One region of the Constrictibacter sp. MBR-5 genome, then DNA from elsewhere that is predicted to be linked to it. Evidence: predicted binding sites of a transcription regulator. Region 1 holds the regulator's gene; each other region holds the start of a gene.
What was found. Region 1 encodes LexA, which represses DNA repair genes until DNA is damaged. Its sites were predicted from a motif close to ATGTTCTANTTTGGTTC; they were not measured.

Region 1 (8,055 bases):
CGGCATGCGCGACTTGGCGTCGTGGCGGACTCCTTCCTCGCCGCCCGCCTCGTCGACGGCCTCCGGTTCGGCCGTCTCCTCCTCGTCGTCGGCAGCCGGCGCCTGCGCTGCCGCTTTGGGCTCGCCGGACTGCTTCGGCTCGGCCTTCTGATCGGCGGCGGGTGCTTCCTCGTCGCCGCCGACCAGCAGGGCGATCGGGGTGTTCACCGCCACGCCCTCGGCACCCTCTTCGACCAGCAGTCGGCCGACCCTGCCCTCGTCGACCGCCTCGACCTCCATGGTCGCCTTGTCGGTCTCGATTTCGGCCAGGACGTCACCCGCCTGGACCTCGTCGCCTTCTTTGATGAGCCATTTGGCGAGTTTGCCCTCGGTCATCGTCGGCGACAGGGCCGGCATCAGTACTTCGATCGGCATGGGCGGTTTCCGGTCTCTTGCCGTTCCGGGTCAGGCTAGGCGAGTACGTCGGTATAGAGCTCCGACGGATCGGGCTCCGGACTGTTCTGCGCGTACTCGGCCGCATCGGCGACGATATCCCGGATCTCCCGGTCGATCTGCTTCAGTCGGTTCTCGTCGGCGTGCTTATCCGCGAGCAGCAGCTCGCGAAGATGCTCGATCGGGTCGCGCTCTGTGCGGAATTTGTTGACCTCTTCGCGCGTCCGGTACTTCGCCGGATCGGACATGGAGTGACCGCGATAGCGGTAGGTCTCCATCTCCAGGATGACCGGTCCTTCGTTGCGCGCGTGGGCGATCGCCTCGTCCGCCGCCTCGCGCACGGCGAGCACGTCCATTCCGTCGACCTTGCGGCCCGGAATGCCGAACGCGACTCCCCGCTGCGACAGGTCGCCGCCGGCAGCCGCGCGGGCGACCGAGGTCCCCATGCCGTACTTGTTGTTCTCGATGACGAACACGGTGGGCAGCTTCCAGAGCGTCGCCATGTTGAACGACTCGTAGACCTGCCCCTGGTTGGCCGCGCCGTCTCCGAAATAGGTGACGCTGACTAGGCCGTTCTCGCGATAGCGATGGGAAAAGGCGAGGCCGTTGCCGAGCGGCACCTGCGCCGCGACGATGCCGTGGCCGCCGAAGAAATTCTTCTCGCGGCTGAACATGTGCATCGAGCCGCCCTTGCCCTTGGAGTAGCCGCCGCGACGCCCGGTCAACTCCGCCATGACGCCGCGCGAATCCATCCCGCAGGCCAGCATGTGGCCATGATCGCGGTAGCCGGTGATAACGGTGTCGCCCTCCTTGAGGGCGGCCTGGACTCCGACGACCACCGCCTCCTGCCCGATGTACAGATGGCAGAAGCCGCCGATCAGCCCCATGCCGTACATCTGGCCCGCTCGCTCCTCGAAGCGTCGGATCAGCAGCATGTCGCGGTAGTATTTCAGCAGGGTATCGGCGGAGGCGTTCGCCGCAGGCTTCTTCGGCGCGGCGCCCTTCGTCGCAGTCGGCGAAGAGGCTGCCGCCGTCTTGGCCGCCCCCCCCTTCCGGCCGGAACCTTTGTCTTCGCTGTCCTTGTCCGCGCGGGTCTTGCGACTGGCGGAGGCGGTGGTAGCTCGTGCCATGGCCTCTCCCCGCAAGCGCATGTCGGCCTGCGTAGCCTTCCAGAATGAGCTTATTTTGAGATCCTAAGTATCCCGAATTGCGGGAGGTTTCAACCGAGCCTCGGCAGGCGCTCCGTACCGCCCGCCGCGCGGGCGGGCGGCGCCACCGATGCGTCGCCTCTGCAGGTCGTGTGAGCGAGCCCACGCCCGCGGGTGTTTCGTATTGACGGAGAAGGGGAACTAAAATAGAACATACATCGTTGTCGTTTTGTTCTTGCCGCGCAATGTAAGGCGTTGCGCCCTCTCCCGCCGAGGGTGCAACTCGATCAGACCGACGACGTTAGGCTGACCGTCCGAGTTCTCCGCCTCGGGCTCTTTGCTGAACGACCGGAGCCGCAGGCATGCTGACCAGGAAACAGACCGAGCTGCTTCTCTTCATCAACGCCCGGCTGACCCGTGACGGCGTGTCACCCTCCTTCGAAGAGATGAAAGAAGCTCTCTCGCTGAAATCCAAGTCGGGCATCCACAGGCTGATCACCGGCCTCGAAGAGCGTGGCTTCATTCGACGCCTTCCCCACCGGGCCCGCGCGCTGGAAGTGTTGCGCCTGCCCGATTCTGCGGCGCGCAAGGGTGCCGGGCCGACGGCGGTGCCGGCGCCCGCCGACGGCGGTACGCTGATCCAGGGACCGTTCCGTGAGCGGCGGACGCCATCCAAGTCGATCGACGAGGGCGAGATTCCGCTCTACGGGCGGATCGCCGCCGGTACGCCGATCGAGGCGCTCCGCGACCCGACGAGCTATGTCGGCGTCCCGCACGGCATGCTTGGCCGCGGCAAGCACTATGCGCTTGAGGTCGCCGGCGACTCGATGATCGACGCCGGCATCTTCGACGGCGACACCGTCATCGTCGAGGAATGCGACACTGCCGATCCCGGAACGATCATCGTTGCGCTGATCGACCAGGAGGAGGTCACGCTGAAGCGCCTGCGGCGGCATAAAGGGTCGATCGCGCTCGAGGCGGCGAATCCGCGGTACGAGACCCGCATCTTCCCGCCCGATCGCGTCCAGGTGCAGGGACGGCTGGTCGCCCTGCTCCGCCGCTACTGATCGTCCGCGCTGGCGTCCGGATCGCCCGCCTGACCCGTCTTCGTCCAGGGCCGGTCGCCGCGCCGTCCCCGGACGGTTTCGACCGTGACGCCCGCCGGGCTCAGCCAGATCGCGTGGGCCCCTTCGCTACGCAGGTCGCGGTGCCGCAGAAGCCGCGGGCCATTGCACCGTCGCTTCGCGAGGCGTGAAGAGATCGGTGCCAGAAGCACGACCAGATCCGCGTTCACACAGTCGGTATCCATCGCATCCTCGTGACGGATGAAGGCGACCGTCCGGCCTGACCGCCTGTAGAGGCAGGCCGTGATGTCGCAACGCATCGCCCCGCTCTCCGACGCATGTTCGGGCCAAGCCTCCGCAACGTCCGCTCCGGTCTGCCGCATCCAATTCTCTCGCTCAAAGCCGGCGGCGCGAAGCGACGTGAGCAACAGCGTGTCGGCATCGCGGACCGCGACGAGGCGCCCATCCTGGGATAGCAGGATATCGGGCGGCGCGGCCAAAGACGCCATCGCGAGCCCGGCGACCACGGCCGGCAAACCTGCGAGGCGCCACCCCGTGCGCCAGAGGCACAGCCAGAGCCCGCCCACCGCAACCGCCGCCATCCCCGACGGTGGCATGATGACGCCGCGCAGGGCCGATCCGGGCCAGGAGGCCGTCTCCCTGGCCACCCAGGTGATCACGTCGAGCCCGACCGCCATCGCCCGCAACGGCAAGGCCTCTAGGCCGATCGGCATCGCGAGGAGCGCGACGATCCCGCACGGCATCACCCAGAGGCCGGTGACAGGCACAGCGACGAGGTTCGCCGCGACCGAATAGAGTGCCGCCTGATTAAAGTGATAGGCCGCAAATGGCGCCGTCGCCACGGCCGCCACCACCGACGTGAAGATGAGGCCCCCCGGATAGGACAGCCATCTCGAAGCCGGCGGCAGGCCTGCCGCCGCCCGCCGCTCGCGGCGCCGCTTCAGCGCCTCGTATGCCGCCACCAGCGTGACGACGGCGGCGAAGGAAAGCTGGAAACTCGGCCCGAGGACGGCCTCCGGTGTCAGCACGAGAACGATCAGCGCGGCGAACGCGATCGGCCGCATCGACATCTCGAGCCGATCGGCGAGGATCGCCGCCAGCGCGAGCGTCAACATCACGAAGGCCCGCTGTGTCGGTACAGTCGCGCCCGACAGCAGCAGATAGCCCCCGGCGAACAGCAGCGCCACGAGGGCGGCAAGTTTGCGCGTCTGCCATCGCAGCGCGAGGCTGGGAATCGCCGCCAGCCCGGCCCGGACGACGAAGAACACGAACCCCGCGACCAGGCTCATGTGCAGCCCGGATATGGCGAGGAGATGCGCCAGCCCGGAATCTCGCATGGCCGCGATCGTCTCTTCCGAGACCCCGCCGCGCAGTCCCGTGACGAGCGCGTTCGCCAGAGCGCCCCGGTCGCCGTCGAGTACGGCCAGGATCCGCCTGTCGATTCCATGCCGCACCGATGCCACCGCCTCGGCGAACCCGCCCTCAGCGCGCGGCGCGAGGATCTCGACGCGGCCGAGCGCGTATCCGACCGCCCCGAGTCCCACGAACCACGACTGCCGCTGGAAATCGAACCCGCCCGGCACCGCGGGTGTCGGCGGCGGCAGGAGGCGGGCGCGCAACCGCACGCGGTCGCCAGGCTCGGGCGGAATGCTCCGCACGCTGACCCGGAGTCGATGCGGCGTGCGGTCGGACGTGAGACCGACGATCGAAGGATCGGAAAGCAGCACGCGCCAAGCGCTCCCGGACGGCTCGACGGAAGTGACCATCCCCGTCACCGTCACCGGCCCGAGCGGGGCCGCCAGTCGCGGTGCCGCCACCCATGCCGTGCGCACCTGCCCGGCGAGGAAGCCGAGGGTCGTCGCGAGGCATGCGACGCACACCAGCGTCCAGGCAGGCTGGCGCCGCATGGCGACGCACAGCGCGGTGCAGAGCGCCGCGAAGCACCAGCCTAATACCGACGGCGGCTCGTAGGGGAGACTGAAATAGCCGATGATGCCGGCGCCGAGAAAGACGGGCAGCCACAGGAAAAGCCTGTCTCTCTCCGCAGCCAGCGTGACGACGGCTCGGTCGCGCATCCGGGCCAATAGTCTCGCAGCCCGGCGCTCGACATCCCCCGCCGCGTCGGCCGCCGCGCTATTGACGCTCATGCCCGCCCCGTCGATAAAGCGTCGCGCCGCCCGACTCGACTTTAGAGGCCACCGGCCGCCGGAGAAAGATGAGCGTCGTCACCCGATTCGCCCCCTCCCCGACCGGCTTCCTGCACATCGGCGGGGCGCGGACCGCGCTGTTCAACTGGCTCTTCACCCGCCATCACGGCGGGACCTTCCGGCTGCGCATTGAGGATACCGACCGCGCCCGCTCGACCGAACCGGCGATCGCCGCCATCCTCGACGGCCTGTCCTGGCTGGGGCTCGATTGGGACGACGAGGTCGTCTACCAGTTCGCGCGGATGAAGCGGCACGCCGAAGTTGCCAGCCGGATGATCGAGATGGGCCACGCCTATCACTGCTGGTGCTCTCAGGAAGAACTCGCCCAGATGCGCGAGAGCGCCAAGCGCGAGGGGCGGCCGATGCGCTACAACGGCTACTGGCGCGACCGCGACCCGGCCGAGGCTCCCCCCGGAGTCCCGCCCGTCGTGCGTCTCAAGGCGCCCCAGACGGGCGAGACGGTGATCGATGACCTCGTCCAGGGCGAGGTGCGGGTCGCCAACGAGGTGCTGGACGACATGGTCCTGCTCCGCGCCGACGGCACGCCGACCTACATGCTGTCGGTGGTGGTCGACGATCATGACATGGGCATCACCCATGTCATCCGGGGCGACGACCACCTGAACAACGCCTTCCGCCAGGCACAGATATTCATCGCCATGGGCTGGGACTTGCCGCGCTTCGCGCACATTCCGCTGATCCACGGTCCCGACGGCGCAAAGCTGTCGAAGCGGCACGGTGCGCTGGGGGTGGATGCCTACCGCGACATGGGCTTCCTGCCCGAAGCGATGCGCAACTACCTGCTGCGCCTCGGTTGGGGCCACGGCGACGACGAGATCATCTCGACCGAGCAGGCGATCGCTTGGTTCGACCTCGACGGTGCCGGCCGGTCGCCGTCGCGGTTCGACATGGCGAAGCTGACGTCGCTGAACGGGCACTACATCCGGGAGGCCGACGACGCCCGCCTCGCCGGTCTGATCGGGCCGCGCGTCGCCGCCATCGTCGGACGCGAGCTCGACGACGCCGACGGGGCCCGCCTCACCGCGGCGATGCCCGGCCTGAAAGCGCGCGCCAAGACGCTCAACGAGTTGGCCGACAATGCCGCCTTCTACATCCGTCGCCGCCCGCTTCCGATGGATGCCGGCGCATTGAAGCTGCTCGACACGGCCGGTCGGGAAACGGTCGCCGCCGCGGCCGCCGACCTCGCGGCATCGAACGAATGGACGGCCGTCGCGCTCGAGGAACGGATCCGCGCGTTCGCTGAGGCCAGGGACATGAAGCTCGGCAAGGTGGCGCAGCCGCTGCGCGCTGCGCTGACCGGCGCGGGCACCTCGCCGCCGATCTTCGAGGTGATGGAGATCCTCGGGCGCGACGAGGCGCTGGGCCGCCTTGCCGACGCGAGCGGAAACGAAGCGGCCGGCCAGGGCGCGAATTGATAAACGCCGGTGTGAGGTCTATTCTCACCCCCAGAGTAGGGCCTTACACGGCCCCTTCCAGCGAAGGGATGGACGTATGACGGAGCCGAAGTCGAACGAGAACGTTACCGTCGTCGACAATACGACGGGGAAACAGACGACGTTCCCGTTGCTTAGTGGTACGGCGGGGGCGAAAGTCATCGACATCCGAAATCTGTACAAGGATCTCGGTTACTTCACCTTCGACCCGGGCTATACCGCCACGGGCAGCTGCCAGTCGGCGATCACCTATATCGACGGCGACGAAGGCATTCTTCTGTACCGCGGCTATCCGATCGAGCAGCTCGCAGAGAAGAGCGACTTCATGGAAGTCTGCCATCTGCTGCTGTTCGGCGAGCTGCCGGACAAGAAGCAGAAGGACCAGTTCGTCTGGGACATCACGCACCACACGATGGTGCACGACCAGATCAGCAACTTCTTCCGTGGCTTCCGCCGCGACGCGCACCCGATGGCGGTGGTCTGCGGCGTGGTCGGGGCGCTTTCGGCCTTCTATCACGACAGCACGGACATTAACGATCCCTGGCACCGCAAGGTCGCCTCGTATCGCCTGATCGCCAAGATGCCGACAATCGCGGCCATGGCCTACAAATACTCGGTCGGCCAGCCGTTCGTGTACCCGAGCAACACGCTCGACTATGCGGCGAACTTCCTGCGGATGTGCTTCGCGGTTCCGGCCGAGGAGTATGAGGTCAACCCGATCGTCGCCAAGGCGCTCGACCTGATCTTCATCCTGCACGCCGACCACGAACAGAACGCCTCGGCCTCGACGGTGCGTCTCGCCGGTTCGACCGGCGCCAATCCGTTCGCCTGCATCGCGGCCGGCTGCGCCGCCCTCTGGGGTCCCTCGCACGGCGGGGCCAACGAGGAAGTGCTGAAGATGCTCAACCAGATCGGCGACAAGAACAAGGTCGGCGACTGGGTGAAGAAGGCGAAGGATCCGGACGATCCGTTCCGCCTGTTCGGCTTCGGCCACCGCGTCTACAAGAACCACGATCCGCGGGCCAACGTCATCCGCAAGGCGGCCCACCAGGTCCTGAACGAACTCGGCGTGAACGATCCGCTGCTCGAGGTGGCGATCGAGCTGGAGAAGATCGCGCTCGAGGACGAGTATTTCGTCAAGCGCCGCCTGTACCCGAACGTCGACTTCTATTCGGGCATCATGCTGAAGGCGATGGGCTTCCCGACCAGCATGTTCACCGCACTGTTCGCCGTCGGCCGCACGGTCGGCTGGATCGCGCAGTGGAACGAGCTGATCGAGGATCCGTCCCAGAAGATCAACCGCCCGCGCCAGCTCTATACCGGCCCGACGTCGCGCGATTACATTCCGGTCGACAAGCGCTGAGCTTCGACGAAACTTGTTGCGGCACGGGGCGCGGACAATTGTCCGCGCCCCGTTTCGTTTCGGGCGGCGGCTATTTCCGCTCGATCAACTCGATCTTGTAGCCGTCCGGATCCTCGATAAACGCGATCACGGTCGTGCCGTGCTTCATCGGCCCCGGCGGACGCGGAATCTTCACGCCCTCCTTCTCCAGGACCGCGCACGTTGCATAGATGTCCGGGGTGGAGAGCGCCAGATGGCCGAAAGCGTCGCCCTTGTCGTAGGGCGTCTTCTGGCCCCAATTGTGGGTCAGTTCGATCACCGTATTGTCCGCCTCGTCGCCATAACCGACGAACGCGAGGGTGAACTCGCCGGTCGGGAAATCCTTCC
Region 2 (8,055 bases), on a different contig from region 1:
CCGACCGGCTCCTCGTTCCAGCCGGAGCGAATGGCGCGCGCCTCGAACGGCTGCGCGTAATAGGCCCCCGCCTCCATCAGCAGCTCGCCCGCCCGCTGGATCGCGTCGCCAGTGCGCATCTTCAGCATGGACGCCTCGGGGCCGACCGGCTTGTCCGCCGCACTCTGGGCCAGCGAACGCAGCGAGGTCAGTTCCAACGCCTCCAGCGACTGTTCCAGTTCCGCCATCTTCATGCGGAAGGCGTCGTCGTCGATCAGCCTGGCGCCGTCTGCCCGCTCGACCTTCGCCACCTGCTTCAGCTTGTGCAGCGTCCGCTTGGTGATCGAGATCCAGGAGGCGTTCGACCGCTCGTGGCCGAGCAGGTACTTGGCGATCCGCCAGCCGTCGCCCTCCTCGCCGACGCGGTCCTCGACCGGCACCCGCACGTCCTCGAAGATCTCCTGGTTGAAGACGTGGCGGCCGTCGATGGTGATGATCGGCGTGATCGTGATGCCCGGCGTCTTCAAGTCGACCAGCAGACAGCTGATGCCCTCCTGCTTCTTGCCGGTGCTGGCCGTGCGCGCCAGCAGGAACATCCGGTCGGCGAAGTGGGCGTGGCTGGTCCAGACCTTGGTGCCGTTCACGACGTAGTGGTCTCCGTCGCGCACCGCCTTCAGCTGCAGGGAGGCGAGGTCGGAGCCCGCACCCGGCTCGGAATAGCCCTGCGACCAGATCTCCTCGCTCGTCAGGATCTTCGGCAGGTATTTCCGCTTCTGTTCCTCGGAGCCGTAGGCCAACAGCACGGGGCCGACCATCCGCGTGCCGAAATGGATGGTCCGCGGCGCGCCGCCCAGGAAGAGCTCGTCGTCCAGGATGTACTTCTCGGCCGAGCTCAGCCCCGGCCCGCCGTCCTTCGCCTCCCAGTTCGAGGCGATCCAGCCCTTCTTCGCCAGGATCTGCATCCAGCGCACATACTGCTCGCGGGTCAGCTCGATGCCCTGGTCGACTTTCTCCCAGATGTCGCGCGGCAGGTTGTCGCGCACCCATGCGCGCGCCTCGGCCCGGAAGGCCTCCTCCTGGGGAGTGAAACGAAGGTCCATCGACGCCCTCTGCAATGTCCGGTCTTTAGAGAGGTGTAGCCCGCCCCGCCGGGCCGATCAACGCTGCTCCGGCCGCCCTAAGCGAACAGCGCCACCGCGCGGATCGGGCTCGCTAGTGTCACAAGTGTACTAAGGCCGCTGCCGCCGCTCGGAACGACCTTATTGGCGATGATCGGCATCGTTTCTCCTAGTTTGGCAGCAAAGACAACGTAATTGCGACCATATCAGCGCAGACTTGTAATAACAAAACCAGATCTCCCGGAAGTTCTGGCCGCAAATTGACCAGCTTTGGTTCTGCGACTGACACACGATATTCTGTAGGAGGGGCGAACAGATTCATGCTGGCACAGGATACGCGGGCTCCGGTCGTGGCCATGCGAGAACGAGAGGGGTGAGGCGGCTTCGCTCTCTCGCTCTCGTCGAGATCTTCGACAAATGCGGAAAGATCGGACTGTAGCGCGCGAGAGATCCCCCACCGCCTTGAACATCAACATCCCAGGCAAGCCGCCGGTGATCAGGCCAAAGATCGCCCCGGCAGCTTTACCGAGCATGGTGCGGCCTTCGACATCGAGACCCCGTATGATCCCCAACACGCGCTCCCTCGCAACCGCAGCGCCGCAAACTCAGAGGGTCGCACGCTCGATGCTGAGACAACGTTAATCGGCCCCTCCACTTCGAATGGTCCCCTTTTGTTCTTTTTTCCCGCTTTTGCCCCGGCCCTCGCCGCCCTATCTTGCGCAGTCTCGGCACCGTGCTTCGAAGGCGTTCCCCGCCCATGACCTCCAAGACCGACGGCTCCCGGATCGACGGCCCGAAGATCACGGTGCGTGGCGCCCGTGAGCACAATCTGAAGAACGTCGACGTCGAACTGCCGCGCGACAGGCTGGTCGTCGTCACCGGCATGTCCGGCTCCGGCAAGTCGACGCTCGCCTTCGACACGATCTACGCCGAGGGCCAGCGCCGCTATGTCGAGAGCCTGTCGGCCTATGCGCGCCAGTTCCTGGAGCTGATGCACAAGCCCGACATGGACTCCATCGAGGGCCTGTCGCCGGCGATCTCGATCGAGCAGAAGACGACCTCGCGCAACCCGCGCTCGACGGTCGGCACGGTCACCGAGATCCACGACTATATGCGCCTGCTCTGGGCGCGGGTCGGCGTCCCCTACTCCCCCGCCACCGGCCTGCCGATCGAGAGCCAGACCGTCTCGCAGATGGTCGACCGCGTGCTCGCCATGCCGGAGGGCACGCGCCTCTACCTGCTGGCGCCCATCGCGCGCGGCCGCAAGGGCGAGTTCAAGAAGGAACTGGCCGAGCTGCGCCGCAAGGGCTTCCAGCGCGTCAAGGTCGACGGCGCCATGCACGAGATCGAGGAGGCGCCGAACCTCGACAAGAAGCGCAAGCACGACATCGAGGTGGTGGTCGACCGCATCGTCGTCCGCCCCGACATCGCGACGCGCCTCGCCGCGAGCATCGAGACGGCGCTGGAACTGGCCGACGGCATCCTCTTCGCCGAGAACGCCGACGGCGGCGAGATCACCATCTTCTCGGCCAAGTTCGCCTGCCCGGTCTCCGGCTTCACCATCGAGGAGATCGAGCCGCGCCTCTTCTCCTTCAACAACCCCTACGGCGCCTGCCCGGTCTGCAGCGGCCTTGGCTCACAGAAATATGTCGACGCCCAGCTCGTCGTACCGGACGAGCGCCTGTCGCTGCGCGACGGCGCCGTGGCGCCGTGGAAGAATTCGAGCTCGCAATATTACGACCAGACGCTCGACAGCCTCGCCCGGCACTACCGCGCCAGCATGACCACGCCCTGGCGCGACCTGCCGGAGGAGCTGCGCCAGGCCGTCCTGTTCGGCTCGGGCAAGGACCCGGTCGAGATGACCTACAATGACGGCCTGCGCAGCTACACGGTGAACAAGCCGTTCGAGGGCGTCGTGCCGAACCTGGAGCGGCGCTGGAAGGAGACCGACAGCGCCTGGCTGCGCGAGGAGCTGGAGCGCTACCACAGCGCCGCCCCCTGCGAAGCCTGCGGCGGCCACCGCCTCAAGCCCGAGGCGCTGGCGGTGAAGATCGACGGCCGCCACATCGGCGAGGCGAGCGAACTGTCGGTCGCCGACGCCCAGGTCTGGTTCGCCGCCCTGAACGACCGCCTCACGCCGAAACAGCTCGAGATCGGCACGCGCATCCTGAAGGAGATCAACGAGCGGCTCGGCTTCCTCGTCAATGTCGGGCTCGACTATCTCAGTCTCGCCCGCGCCTCGGGCACGCTGTCCGGCGGCGAGAGCCAGCGCATCCGCCTCGCCTCGCAGATCGGCTCCGGCCTGACCGGCGTGCTCTACGTCCTCGACGAACCGTCGATCGGCCTGCACCAGCGCGACAACGAGCGCCTGCTCGCGACCCTGGAGCGGCTGCGCGGCCTCGGCAACACGGTCATCGTGGTCGAGCACGACGAGGACACGATCCGCGCCGCCGACTGGGTGATCGACATGGGCCCCGGCGCCGGCGTCCACGGCGGACAGGTGGTGGCCGAGGGCACGCCCGCCGACATCATGGCCTCGCCGCAGAGCCTGACCGGCCAGTACCTAACCGGCGTGCGCCGGATCGAGGTGCCGGCCGTGCGGCGCAGGGGCGACGGCCGCGCCATCACGGTGCGCGGCGCGCGCGAGCACAATCTGCAGGGTATCGACGCCACCTTCCCGCTCGGCACGCTCACCTGCGTCACAGGCGTATCCGGCGGCGGCAAGTCGACGCTGGTCATCGAGACGCTCTACAAGGCCGTCGCCAAGCGCCTGCACGGCGCGCGCGAGCATCCCGGCGCCCACGACGGCATCGACGGCCTGGAATATATCGACAAGGTCATCGACATCGACCAGTCGCCGATCGGCCGCACGCCGCGCTCCAACCCCGCCACCTATACCGGCGCCTTCACGCCGATCCGCGACTGGTTTGCCGGCATGCCGGAGGCCAAGGCGCGCGGCTACAAGGCCGGCCGCTTCTCCTTCAACGTGAAGGGCGGCCGCTGCGAGGCGTGCCAGGGCGACGGCGTCATCAAGATCGAGATGCACTTCCTGCCCGACGTCTACGTCGAATGCGACGTCTGCAAGGGCAAGCGCTACAACCGCGAGACGCTCGACATCAAGTTCCGCGGCCGTTCGATCGCCGACGTGCTCGACATGACCGTCGACGAGGGCGTCGAGGCGTTCCAGGCCGTCCCGTCGATCCGCGACCGCCTGACCACCTTGCAGCAGGTCGGCCTCGGCTACGTGAAGATCGGCCAGCAGGCGACCACCCTGTCGGGCGGCGAGGCGCAGCGCGTCAAGCTGTCCAAGGAACTCGCCCGCCGCGCCACCGGCCGCACCCTCTACATCCTCGACGAGCCGACCACCGGTCTGCATTTCGAGGACGTGCGCAAGCTGCTGGAGGTGCTGCACACCCTGGTCGAGCAGGGCAACACGGTGCTGGTCATCGAGCACAGCCTGGAGGTCATCAAGACCGCCGACTGGATCGTCGACCTCGGCCCCGAAGGCGGCTCCCGCGGCGGCCGCATCGTGGCCTCGGGCACGCCCGAGGACGTCGCGGCTGTAGCGGAGAGCCACACGGGGCGGTTCCTGGCGCCGTACCTGCGCACGAAGGGGAAGCGCAAGAGGGCGTCCTGAGGGCGCCTACTTCAGCGCCGCCTCGTAGTCCGCCGGCCTGAACCCGACCAGCAGCCGCCCCTTCAGGTCGAGCACCGGCCGCTTGATCATCGAGGGCTGCGCCAGCATCAGGGCCAGCGCCTTGGTCTCGTTCAGATCCGCCTTGTCCGCCTCCGGCAGCTTGCGGAACGTCGTGCCCGCGCGGTTCAGCAGGGTCTCCCAGCCGACCTGCCCGGCCCACCCCTCCAGCGTCGGTCGGTCGATCCCCGCCGTCTTGTAGTCGTGGAAGGCGTAGGCGACGCCCCGCTGGTCGAGCCAGGCGCGGGCCTTCTTCATCGTGTCGCAGTTCTTGATGCCGTAGACCGTCACCGTCATGTCCGCCCTCCGATCGCCCCCCTGCGTCAATGTCCCGGGCAGCCGCCCGGTTGCCGCCGCAGAGCTTCGCTGCGGACCTTAGACCGCCTCGTCGGTCCCCAGAAGCCGCTCGGGCCGAGATCGCTCAAGCGGCCAGAGCCGCGTCGATCTCCGCCGCGCCGTCCTCCCCTGCGTCAAGCGGATCGCGCGGCAGCAGGCGGTGGCGCAGGACCATGCGGGCGAGGGTCAGGCGGCGGGGGTCGTCGAGCTTCGCCGCCTCCCAGGCCATCGCGGCGGCGGTGGTGACGTTGTAGAGCGCCGTCGCCGCCTGACGCGTCAGAATCTCGCCGCCTTCGGCCACCGCGCGCCGCGCCAGGGCCGACGCGCGCTCCAGTACCGGCGGCAGTTCCGGCATGTTACCCGCCTCGGCCAGCAGGCCGTTCACATGGAGGGTGAGTGCCTCCAGGCTGCCCTCGCGCTTGACCGCGCGCATGACGTCGAGCGCCACGATGTTGCTGGTGCCCTCCCATATCGAGCCGAGGTGGGCATCGCGCAGCAAGCGCGCGTCCGGCCATTCCTCGATGTAGCCGCAGCCGCCGCGCACCTCCATCGCGTCGCCGGTGACGCGGCGCGCATCCCGGCAGGCGCGGAACTTGATCAGCGGCGTCATGATGCGCAGCAGCGCGTAGGCACCCTCCTCGCCGGCGTCCGAGCGGCGCAGCACCTCGGCGGTCTGGAAGGCCATCGTCCGCGCCTGCTCCATCGGCAGGATCATCTTGGCGAGTTGGCGGCGCATCAGCGGCAGTTCGATCAGACGACGGCCGAAGGCGACGCGGTTGTTCGCGACGTGCAGCGCCTCGGTGACGGCGCGGCGCATCAGTCCCGCGGCGCGGACACCGTTCGACAGGCGCGAATTGTTGATCATGTCGGCCATCTGCCGGAAGCCCGCACCGGCCTCGCCGACCATCCAGGCGGTCGCCCCCTCGAGCCGGATCTCGCCCGAGGCCATCGAGCGGGTGCCCAGCTTGTCCTTCAGCCGCACGATCCGATAGGCGTTCGCCGTGCCGTCCGGCAGGGTGCGCGGCAGCAGGAACAGGCTGACGCTCTTCAGGCCCGGTCCCGCGTCGGCGCGGCGCGCCAGCACCATGGCGAGTTCGGCGTCGGCGTTCGAGCAGAACCACTTGTCGCCGGACAGGCGCCACGTCCCGTCGTTCGCCGGATGCGCCTCGACCGCCGTGGCGGCGACGTCGGAGCCCGCACCCTGCTCGGTCATGAACATCGCCCCCTGGTAGAGCGCGTCCATGTCCTGGCTGGTCAGCGCCGGCAGGTAGCGCGCGACGAGATCGGGGCTGCCGAACTTGCGCAGGCTGCGGGTCAGGCTGTCGGTCATGCTCACCGGGCAGCACAGGCCGAACTCGGCCTGCACGAACAGATAGGTGATGGCGTATTTTGCCGCGGGCGGCATCGGTGCGTTCCAGCCCAGCACGCCGCCGCGGTGCGACAGCGCGGCGAGACCGTAGTCGCCGAACGCGATCTTCTCCATGGCGCGATAGGCGGGGTGGTAGTCGACCGCGTTGGCGTCCTCGCCACGGCGGGTGCGCGGGCGCAGCTCCGGGCCGTTGCGGTCGGCGATGCCTGCCAGTTCGTCCAATTCACCGCCGGCCAGTTCGCCCAGCCGGTCGAGATGCGGCTCCAGGTGCGCGCGCAGGCCCGCCGGCATGTAGAGGCCGAGCAGCCGGCCCAGGTTGGGATCTGCCCGCCAGAGGTTGGTGCCGCGGCTGTCCGGAATGTTCTCCGAACCGATCTGCGACAGGGCGACGGCGACGTTCGGGGCTGTATCGGGCATCGGGGGCCTCCTCTTCCTGACAGGCCAGAGATGGCGCCGCGGCGGCCGTGCCGGCAAACGATTTCGCCGGCCGGGGTCTTGAGCTACGCTCAACGCATGACCCATCGCACCCTGCCGCCGCTGCATGCCGTGCGTGCTTTCGAGGCGGCGGCGCGCCATCTCAGCATGACCCGGGCGGCTGCCGAACTGAATGTGACGCCCGGCGCGATCAGCCGCCAGATCCGCGACCTGGAACTGCGGCTGCGCACCGACCTCTTCGTGCGCGGACCGACCGGCCTCGCCCTGACAGGCGCCGGGACCGCGCTCTTCGATGCGGCGAAGGCGGCACTCGACACCCTGGCCACCGGCATCGCCCGCGCCCAGAAGGCGCCGGAACGGCAGGTCGTGAAACTCGGCGCCTATGCGGTGTTCGCCAGCCGCTGGCTGATCCCGCGGCTGCCGCACTTCTATGCACGCCACCCCGACGTCGACGTGGAGATCGTGACCATCGCCGACCCGCTGGAGCTGCCGCCGCACCGCTGCGATGCGGTCGTGACGGTGCATGACGGCCGCGCCATGCCCGGCTTCGATATCGTGCCGCTGGTCGCCATCGAGGCGGTGCCCGTCTGTGCGCCGCGGCTTCTCGGGCCGGAGCCGTTCGACCTCCGCGACCACCGCCTGCTGCACATCCGCCTGCGGCCGGACGACTGGCGCCGGTGGCTGCCGCTCGCCGGCATCGAGGACATCGACCCCGAGAGCGGCCTGTTCTTCGAAAGCATGGCGCTCGCCATGGACGCCGCCGCAGAGGGGCTGGGCGTGGCGCTCGCCATCCGCGCCCTCGCGGAAACGGACCTCGCGCAAGGCCGCCTCGCAATCCCGATCCCTGTCGCGCGGCGCAGTTCGCGCATCTTCGCCCTGATGCACGACAACGCACGCGCCCGCGACCCCGGCATCGCCGCCCTTCATGCCTGGCTGCAGGACGAGACGCGCGCCGATGCACCGGGGGCTTGAGCGGACATCAAGGGGGCCGGCGGAATAGTCGTTCGACAGCCGCGCCGGCTCGGGGCCTATTCCGAAGCGATGACAAGGCGGGCCGGACGCCCGCGCTCCGTAGGAAGGACCGCCCGTATGACCCCCGACGACGAAGCCCGTCTCGTCCGCCT
Region 3 (8,055 bases), on a different contig from region 1:
TTCTTGCCCCCGAACCCGCCGCCGACATCGTGCACAAGGACGCGCACATGTTCGGGCGGCACGTTGAGAACGGCTTGTGAGAGCTGTCTCTTCAGCTTGTGCGGCATCTGCGTGCCGGTCAGCAAGGTGACCTTTCCGGTTTCGGAATCCGACCATGCCACGGCGCCACGCGTCTCGATGGCGTTCTGGACGACGCGGTTGTTGACGACTTCGAGCGTCACGATGCGAGCCGCTGCCGCAAAGGCGGCGTCGACCGCAGCGGCATCGCCGGTCTCGAACTCGAAGGAAATGTTGCCGGGGACGTCGTCCCAGACGAGAGCCGCGCCGTCACCGGCGGCCTCGACGCCCTGTGTCACGGCGGGCAGCGCATCCCACTCCACAGCGACGCGTTCCGCCGCATCGCGCGCCTCCGCGACGGAATGTGCGACGACGAAGGCGACGCATTCGCCGACATAGCGCACGCGGTCCCCGGCGAGGAGGGGCTGGTGCTTTGGGATAAAGGTCGTTCCGGCGCGGATCTTCGGGATTGTCAGACAGGGTATCGCGCCGATGCCGTCGGCATCCAGATCGCTGGCCGTGAAGATGGCCACCACACCCGGCATGGTCGCGGCGGCGCTCGTATCGAGGGAGCGAATGCGGGCATGGGCGTGTGGCGAGCGCACGGGCAGGGCGTGCAAGGTGCCGGCCGGCGTATGGTCCTCCACGAACCGTCCCTGACCCGTCAGCAGGCGCCTGTCCTCGCGCCGGAGCACCGGCTGGCTGATACCGAAACGGCCCATCTGGGAGATCTCCTGGCGGCTCGTCGATCGCGGTTAGTCGCGGCCGATGGTACCAGACTATCGGCGTCTTGTGGCCGCCACCGCGGGAGATGGAGGGGGCGCCTGTTGACGCCGCCGCCGATTTGTCCGATGCCGCACGGGACTGTTCGGCGAAGCGGGAAGGCAACTGTGATGCAGACTGGGATCGTCAGCGGCGCGCGGCGCCTGGAACGGGCGGACCTCGATGATGCCGTGGCCCGGGCGGCGAGCGGCTTCGCCGGGCTCGGCGTTGGACAGGGCGACGCGGTGGCCTGGATGCTTCGCAACGACCATGCGCTGTTCGAGACGACGCTTGCGGCGGGCCTCCTCGGTGCATATCCCGTTCCCGTGAACTGGCACTTCTCGGCAGAGGAAGTGGCCTATGTCCTTCGGGATTCGATGGCCAAGGTCCTCGTCATTCACGCCGACCTGCATGATCGCGTCCGCGACGGACTGGCGAGCCTCGAAGCGCCCCCGGCGGTGCTGGTGGTCGAGACGCCGGCCCATATCGCGAGCGCCTACCGCGTCGAGCCGCCGGCCTGTGCCCCGCGCGAAGGGGACATCGCCTGGAGGGAGTGGCTGGCGCTGCAGGCGCGCTGGTCGGAACCGCCGCGGCAGGCGCCGTCCAGCATGATGTACACGTCGGGCACCACCGGCCGTCCCAAGGGTGTGCGCCGCAGGCCGTGGACGGCCGAGCAGCGCGCGGTCTACGGCCGGATCAACGCGCCGGTGATGGGTTTCCGGCCGGGCCTGCGGACCGTCGTGACGGCACCGCTCTATCATGCCGCACCGAACAGCCACGCTTTGGGGGCGGCAGCGGCCGAGAACTCGCTGGTCGTCCTGCAGCCTCGCTTCGATGCGGAGGATCTGCTGCGGCTCATCGATGCCCACCGGATCACCAACCTGTTCATGGTTCCGGTCATGTTCGTTCGCCTGCTGCGGCTGCCGGCAGAGGTTCGGGCGCGCTTCGACGTATCGTCGATCGAGCACGTGGTCCATGCCGGCGCGCCGTGTGCCCCGGACATCAAGCGAGCGATGATCGACTGGTGGGGGCCCGTCTTCCACGAGTATTACGGGAGCACGGAGTCGAGCCTGATCACGGCGACGACCACCGCCGAATGGCTGGCGAAGCCCGGGTCGGTCGGCCGTGCGGTGGAGAATGCCACGATCCGCATTCTCGACGATTCGGGGCGCGAGCTTCCTGCCGGGGAGATTGGCGAGATCTTCGTGCGCCGGTCCGACGTGCCCGACTTCACCTATCAGAACGACGAGGACAAGCGTGCGGGCGTCGAGCGGGACGGCCTGATCACCAATGGCGACGTCGGCTATCTCGATGCCGACGGCTATCTCTTCCTGTGCGACCGTCGCCGCGACATGGTGATCTCGGGCGGGGTGAACATCTATCCGGCGGAGATCGAGGACGTGCTGATCCGCCATCCCGGGATCCGCGACTGTGCCGTCTTCGGGATTCCGGATGCCGAATACGGCGAAGCCCTGGCGGCCTTCGTGCAGCCCGTGCCCGACGGAGGCCTGACCGTTGACGAGGTGAAGCGCCACCTGCGCGAGCACGTGGCTGGCTACAAGGTGCCCCGGCTGATCGAGCTTCGCGACGAACTCCCGCGCGAGGACACCGGCAAGATCTTCAAGCGGAAACTGAGAGAGCCGTTCTGGGAAGCCGCCGGCCGCCGCATCTGATCGGAACCGCAGGGCGGCCGTACCGGCGTTCCGACCATTACCAGACATTCCTTTTTGTGGTGTTTCGAGGGTAGGGCGGCCGTGGTGGCGTCATCCGAAGCCGAAGCGGGGGGTGCGCCGGACAGGTTTTGCGGGAAGGCCGGGGTCATCGCGCAGCGCGAGGCCTTCCACAGGACCGTGCCAGATAACGTGCCATGAGCCGGGGCGGCCGCCGCGGTTGCGGAGGAGGTCCAGGGTCCAGCGCGGACGCTTGGCCGGGTGGCCGGTCGATTGACTGGCCGGCTGGTTGGCCGGGGATCCCGCCAGCGAAGGCTCGGCGGCGAGGGCGGTGACGCGCCAGCGGGTGGCGGCGGCGGTGGGTGAGAGGCGGGCGCCGCCGGGGCGGAGCAGGATCGCGGTGACGCCGCGGGCTTCCGCCGCCAGCTGCAGCCGGCGGCTTTCGACGAGGCCGAGCACATCGACCTCGGCGACGACGGCGGCGAAGGTCGGGGTACGCAGAACCTCCTCGACGACCCAGAGAGCCTCGGCGTCGCGGCGCGCCTCGGCCAGGATCAGGTCTTCCGGTCGCAGGCCGAAGGCGGCGAGGCCGGGCGCATAGACGCCGCCGGACAGGCCGCCGCGCCCGCTCGCCGCACGGTTCTCGCACCAGAGGACGGGCCGGCAGCGGCCCACCCCGTCGTGCCCCAGCCGGCCCAGCAGCACGGCGCAGAAGCCGGCCGCGGCCGCGTCCTCGCCGATGCAGGCGCCGTCGCCGGCAGCCGCCGCGACCTCATGCAGACAGCCGCGCAATATGCCGTGGTGGGGCAGGGCGGCGTCGATCATCTCGACCCCGAGCGGCACCGCCGCGGCCTTGCCCTCCGGACGAACGCCGTCCCGGATGCCGCCGTTCCGTTCTATGGCGGCGATGCGGGCGCGCAGTGCCGCGTGACGGTCCGTCTCAAGACCGGCACGTGCGACAGGGTCGCGCATGGCTTTGTCCAATGACGCTTCGTCCGATGGCATCGGCATGCATTGTCTGTTCTTTTTTTGTTCTAATGATTCCTGCTCGAAGGATCAAGGTGCGCCGGGGATTTCCGCACCTTGCATCCAGCCTAGTCGCTACGTTCGCGGGCCGGGGAGGGCCGGGTGATCAGAAACAGCGCCACGAGGAGCATGGCGCCCCCGGCAATGGCGGGCACCAATATGCCGCCGACGAGCAGGGCGGTGACCGACCAGCTGACCGCGAGAAGACAGATTGCGGCGATCTTCGCCCGCCGCGGGATCGCACCTTCCGACTGCCAGTCGCGCAAGAAGACGCCATAGCGCGGATGGGCGTGAAGCCACGCATGCATCTCAGGCGACGAGCGCCCGAAGGCCCAGGCCGCCACCAGGAGGAACGGCGTGGTCGGCAGGATCGGCAGGACGACGCCCGCTCCGGCGAGGCCCAGGCAGGCGAAACCGAGCAGACGCCACAATGCCCGCGACATCGACCGGCCTTCGTGGCGATCGTTCACGCTGCTCCTTATCCGGGAGAACCGGTGCCGCCTGAGCCCGATGTCCGTTCAGCCCGACGCCTGTTCATACCGAGGGGCGCACCCGGACGGCCTCTGCGATGCGGCGCTCCTGCCAGCGGCCGTCGGCGGGCCCGCCCATGAAGCGGCCGTCCTCGACCACGACCTTGCCGCGCAGCACGGTGGCCACCGGCCAGGCGTGAACGTCCCAGCCCTCCCAGGGGCTGTAGTCGCTCTCGTGCAGTTCCTCCTTGCGGACCTTCTTGCGCACGGCGGGGTCGAGGATCGCGATGTCGGCGTCGGATCCGGCCGCGATGGCGCCCTTGCGTGGGTATAGTCCCATGAGCTTCGCGGCGTTGGTCGAGACGAGGTCGACGAACTTCTCGACACTGTAGCCGCGGCGGCCGACCATCTCGGTGTACATCACGGCGATGCGCGGCTCGACGCCGGCATTGCCGCCGGTGGTGTCGTCGATCCGCTTGCCCACCGTCTTCGTGGCGAGCGAGCAGCAAAGCTCGTCGGTGGCGACGGCGCTGATCGCGCCGTTCAGCGTGCCGTCCCAGAGCGCCTGCTGGTCGGCGCGCGATTTCAGCGACGGGTAGGTGTGGTAGATCTGGCCGTTCGGCCGTTTGTAGTCGTCGCTGGTGTACAGCATGTACTGGTGCAGCGTTTCGCCGTAGATCGGAAAGCCGCGGGCGCGCGCATCGCGGATCGCCGCGACGCCCGTCCCGGCGCTGACGTGCATCATGTAGAGCGCCATGCCGGGCACGCTCTCCGCCAGCCGGATGATGCGGCGGAAGGAGAGGTCCTCGGATAGGGTGTTGTGCACCTCCGCCATGTTCTCGAAGCCGACGCGGCCCTCGGCGATCAGCTTGGCGTACATGTGCATGACGATATCGTTGTCCTCGGCATGGATGACGCCGAGACCGCCGGCAGCCGCGAGGGCTTTGAACACCTCCCAGATGTCTCCGAAGCGGACCATGCGGCCCTTGCGCGACGGGGTTATGTCGGTCGTGAAGATCTTGATCGTCGGGTAGCCCGACTGGACCATTTCCGGAATCTGCGCCACGACCTCGGCCGGGATCTCGCCCTGCAGCATGACGTGGTAGGCGTAGTCGCAGCAGCACTTGCCGGCCCAGTCCTCGTCGCGCCGCTCGATCGCCTCCCGGATGCTGAGACCGGGGCTCCAGACGGCGAAGTCGACCATGGTGGTCGTGCCGCCGAAGAGTGCCGCCCGGCCGACCTGTTCCGGGCCCGCGGTGTAGCCGGTGCTGCCGTCGGGCATCGGCATCGGCCATTGACAATGGACGTGCGGGTCGATGCCGCCCGGGATGACCAGCTTGCCCGAGGCGTCGATCGTACGGGCCGCCGCATCCGGTCCGAGCGCGTCCGGAGCGGTTACCGCTGCGATCTTCTCACCGGCGACCGCCACGTCGGCGACGACTGCACCGGATGGCGTGACGACGGTTCCGCCACGGATGAGCAGGTCCAGCATCGGGCTCCCTCGATATCAACGGTGCGCGTCGGCACGGGCACGTGTCGGGAGCGCAGCGGCCGTTGGCAGGGCACGCACCCGGACGGATCGAGCCTCAGTCTAACCGCCCGTACGCCGGAAGCGCCATTATCTCCCAGCGCGGCTGTCGTCGCACAGCCCAAAAAAGGACGCCCGCTGCGGCATCAGGGTGTGTTGCCTAAAAATACATCAATGTCTTCCACTTCGCGCAGTTTCTGCGCGCGACCTGCGCAAATTGCTCATGAAATGTTAGTAAAATGCCCGTTCGGTGATGCATTCGGCCGAATTTTGCCCTTGGCATGCCCCGTGCTTCGTCCCTCCGGAGCAAAAAGCTCGTCATAACGGAAACGAGGGGATCCGAATGGGCAGTTACGGGAGAGCGGTGCGGTCGGCGGTGGCGGGCATCGCCGCGGCGGCCGGTGTCATGATCTCCGGCGCACAGGCGCAGGAGACCATCAAGGTGGGCGTCCTGCACTCGTTGTCGGGCACGATGGCGATCAGCGAGAGCACCCTGAAGGACACCGTCCTGATGATGGTGGACGACATCAACAAGAAGGGCGGCCTGCTCGGCAAGAAGGTCGAGGCGGTGGTCGTCGATCCGGCCTCCAACTGGCCGCTGTTCGCGGAGAAGGCGCGCGAACTGCTGACGGTGAGCAAGGTCGACGTGGTGTTCGGCTGCTGGACCTCCGTGTCGCGCAAGTCCGTGCTGCCGGTCTTCGAAGAGCTGAACGGCATGCTCTTCTATCCCGTGCAGTACGAGGGCGAGGAATCGTCGCGCAACGTGTTCTACACGGGTGCGGCGCCGAACCAGCAGGCGATTCCGGCCGTCGAATATCTGATGAGCAAGGACGGCGGCGAGGTGAAGCGCTGGGTGCTGGCTGGCACCGACTACGTCTATCCGCGCACGACCAACAAGATCCTCGAGGCGTTCCTGAAGTCGAAGGGCGTGCAGGCCGAGGACATCATGATCAACTACACGCCGTTCGGTCATTCCGACTGGCAGACGATCGTGTCCGACATCAAGAAGTTCTCGGCGGCCGGCAAGAAGACCGCCGTCGTCTCGACGATCAACGGCGATGCTAACGTTCCGTTCTACAAGGAACTGGCCAACCAGGGCATCAAGGCCGAGGACATCCCGGTCGTCGCCTTCTCCGTCGGCGAAGAGGAACTGGCCGGCATCGATACGAGCAACCTCGTCGGCCATCTCGCGGCGTGGAACTACTTCCAGTCGGTCGACAACGCCGAGAACAAGGCGTTCATCAAGCAGTGGCACACGTTCATCAAAGACGACAAGCGTGTGACGAACGACCCGATGGAGGCGACATACATCGGCTTCAAGATGTGGACCCAGGCGGTCCGGCAGGCCGGCACCACCGACGTCGACGCCGTGCGCCAGGCGATGTATGGCCAGACCGTGAAGGCGCCCGGCGGCTTCATGTCGGTCATGAACACCAACCATCACCTCTCGAAGCCAGTGCTGATCGGTGAAATCCAGCCCGACGGCCAGTTCGAGACCGTCTGGCAGACCAAGGGTCCGATCAAGGCCGCGGCCTGGAGCCCCTACATCCCGGAGAGCGCGAAGCTGACCGCCGACTGGACCTACCCGTGGGTCTGCGGCAACTGCGAGAAGCCGAAGTTCGCCGACTGATCGCGAACGGGTTTCGATCCTAGAAACCGCCAGGGCGGAGCGCGGCCGGCCTCGGGTTGCCGCGCTTCCCGCTCCGGACCGCCACGCCTTCGCCTGCCGAACGCTTCTGCCTGCCGAACAAGGCACAGCTACGACCCTTGGGGGATGACAAGCCCGTGCTCCGGCTCCTGACTTTTCTGGCACTCCTCCTCTGCGCGCCGTTCGTTTCCGCACCGGCCTCCGCCGACGATTTCTCCGACGCCCTCGGCGGCATCGCGACGGGCGGGTACGCCGAGCGCGCCGCGGCCGTCGGCAAGCTGGCCGACATCGGCGATCCGCGGGCGCTGCCGGTGATCGACGCACTCGCCGCCAACAATCTCTATCTCCGCACGACCGATTCGCGGCTGGTCCTGGTCAAGGAACAGGGTGCGGCCTATGCGCTGACCGACGTCGTCACCGGCGAGGATCTCGGCACCGCCGCGAGTGACGCGGTGGAGCGGGTGAAGGTGAACAATCGTGTGCGGACGGCGACGTCGAGCGCGCTGAGCCGGTTGCGGCTGGTCAGCTCGAAGCGCGAGGAACGCCTCGCCGCCGCCAACGAGGCCGTGCGCTACGCCTCGGCGGACAGCGTCGCCGCACTGCGTCCGGCGATCGAAAAGGAACAGGATCCCCAGGTTCGGGCAGCGATGGAATTCGCGCTCAACGCCGGCCTGCTCGCGTCGGGAACCCCGGAGGAACGCACCGGGGCGATCGAGTCGCTCGGCAAGTCGCTCGACCCGCAGGTGCGCGCGCTGCTGGGGCGGGTCGCCGCGGACCAGAGCGCGGAGCCGGAGGTGCGCGCGGCCGCCGAAAAGGCGGTCGCCCGCATCGAAAGCCAGATGGAACTGCTGGGGTACGCCTACAACGTGTTCCAGGGCGTCAGCCTGGGCTCGA

Region 2: a site for LexA is predicted at 1,758-1,774, ahead of uvrA (excinuclease ABC subunit UvrA). Genes of this name have one in related genera too.
Region 3: a site for LexA is predicted at 3,508-3,524, ahead of ABIE65_RS14475 (ImuA family protein). Genes of this name have one in related genera too.

What each region holds. Positions count from the first base shown of each region.
Region 1 is NZ_JBEPTK010000004.1:368,248-376,302, forward strand. It holds gene ABIE65_RS11820 (pyruvate dehydrogenase complex E1 component subunit beta) at 1-414, opposite strand, end outside; gene pdhA (pyruvate dehydrogenase (acetyl-transferring) E1 component subunit alpha) at 450-1,562, opposite strand; gene lexA (transcriptional repressor LexA) at 1,943-2,647, shown strand; gene ABIE65_RS11835 (ComEC/Rec2 family competence protein) at 2,641-4,812, opposite strand; gene gltX (glutamate--tRNA ligase) at 4,881-6,308, shown strand; gene ABIE65_RS11845 (citrate synthase) at 6,385-7,689, shown strand; gene gloA (lactoylglutathione lyase) at 7,760-8,055, opposite strand, start outside.
Region 2 is NZ_JBEPTK010000001.1:583,841-591,895, forward strand. It holds gene ABIE65_RS02750 (acyl-CoA dehydrogenase family protein) at 1-1,079, opposite strand, end outside; gene uvrA (excinuclease ABC subunit UvrA) at 1,855-4,734, shown strand; gene ABIE65_RS02760 (ArsC family reductase) at 4,741-5,088, opposite strand; gene ABIE65_RS02765 (acyl-CoA dehydrogenase family protein) at 5,213-6,913, opposite strand; gene ABIE65_RS02770 (LysR substrate-binding domain-containing protein) at 7,010-7,903, shown strand; gene ABIE65_RS02775 (2-keto-4-pentenoate hydratase) at 8,021-8,055, shown strand, end outside.
Region 3 is NZ_JBEPTK010000006.1:95,966-104,020, reverse strand. It holds gene ABIE65_RS14485 (xanthine dehydrogenase family protein molybdopterin-binding subunit) at 1-779, opposite strand, end outside; gene ABIE65_RS14480 (acyl-CoA synthetase) at 951-2,492, shown strand; gene ABIE65_RS14475 (ImuA family protein) at 2,583-3,461, opposite strand; gene ABIE65_RS14470 (YbaN family protein) at 3,584-3,985, opposite strand; gene ABIE65_RS14465 (amidohydrolase family protein) at 4,050-5,477, opposite strand; gene urtA (urea ABC transporter substrate-binding protein) at 5,857-7,143, shown strand; gene urtB (urea ABC transporter permease subunit UrtB) at 7,299-8,055, shown strand, end outside.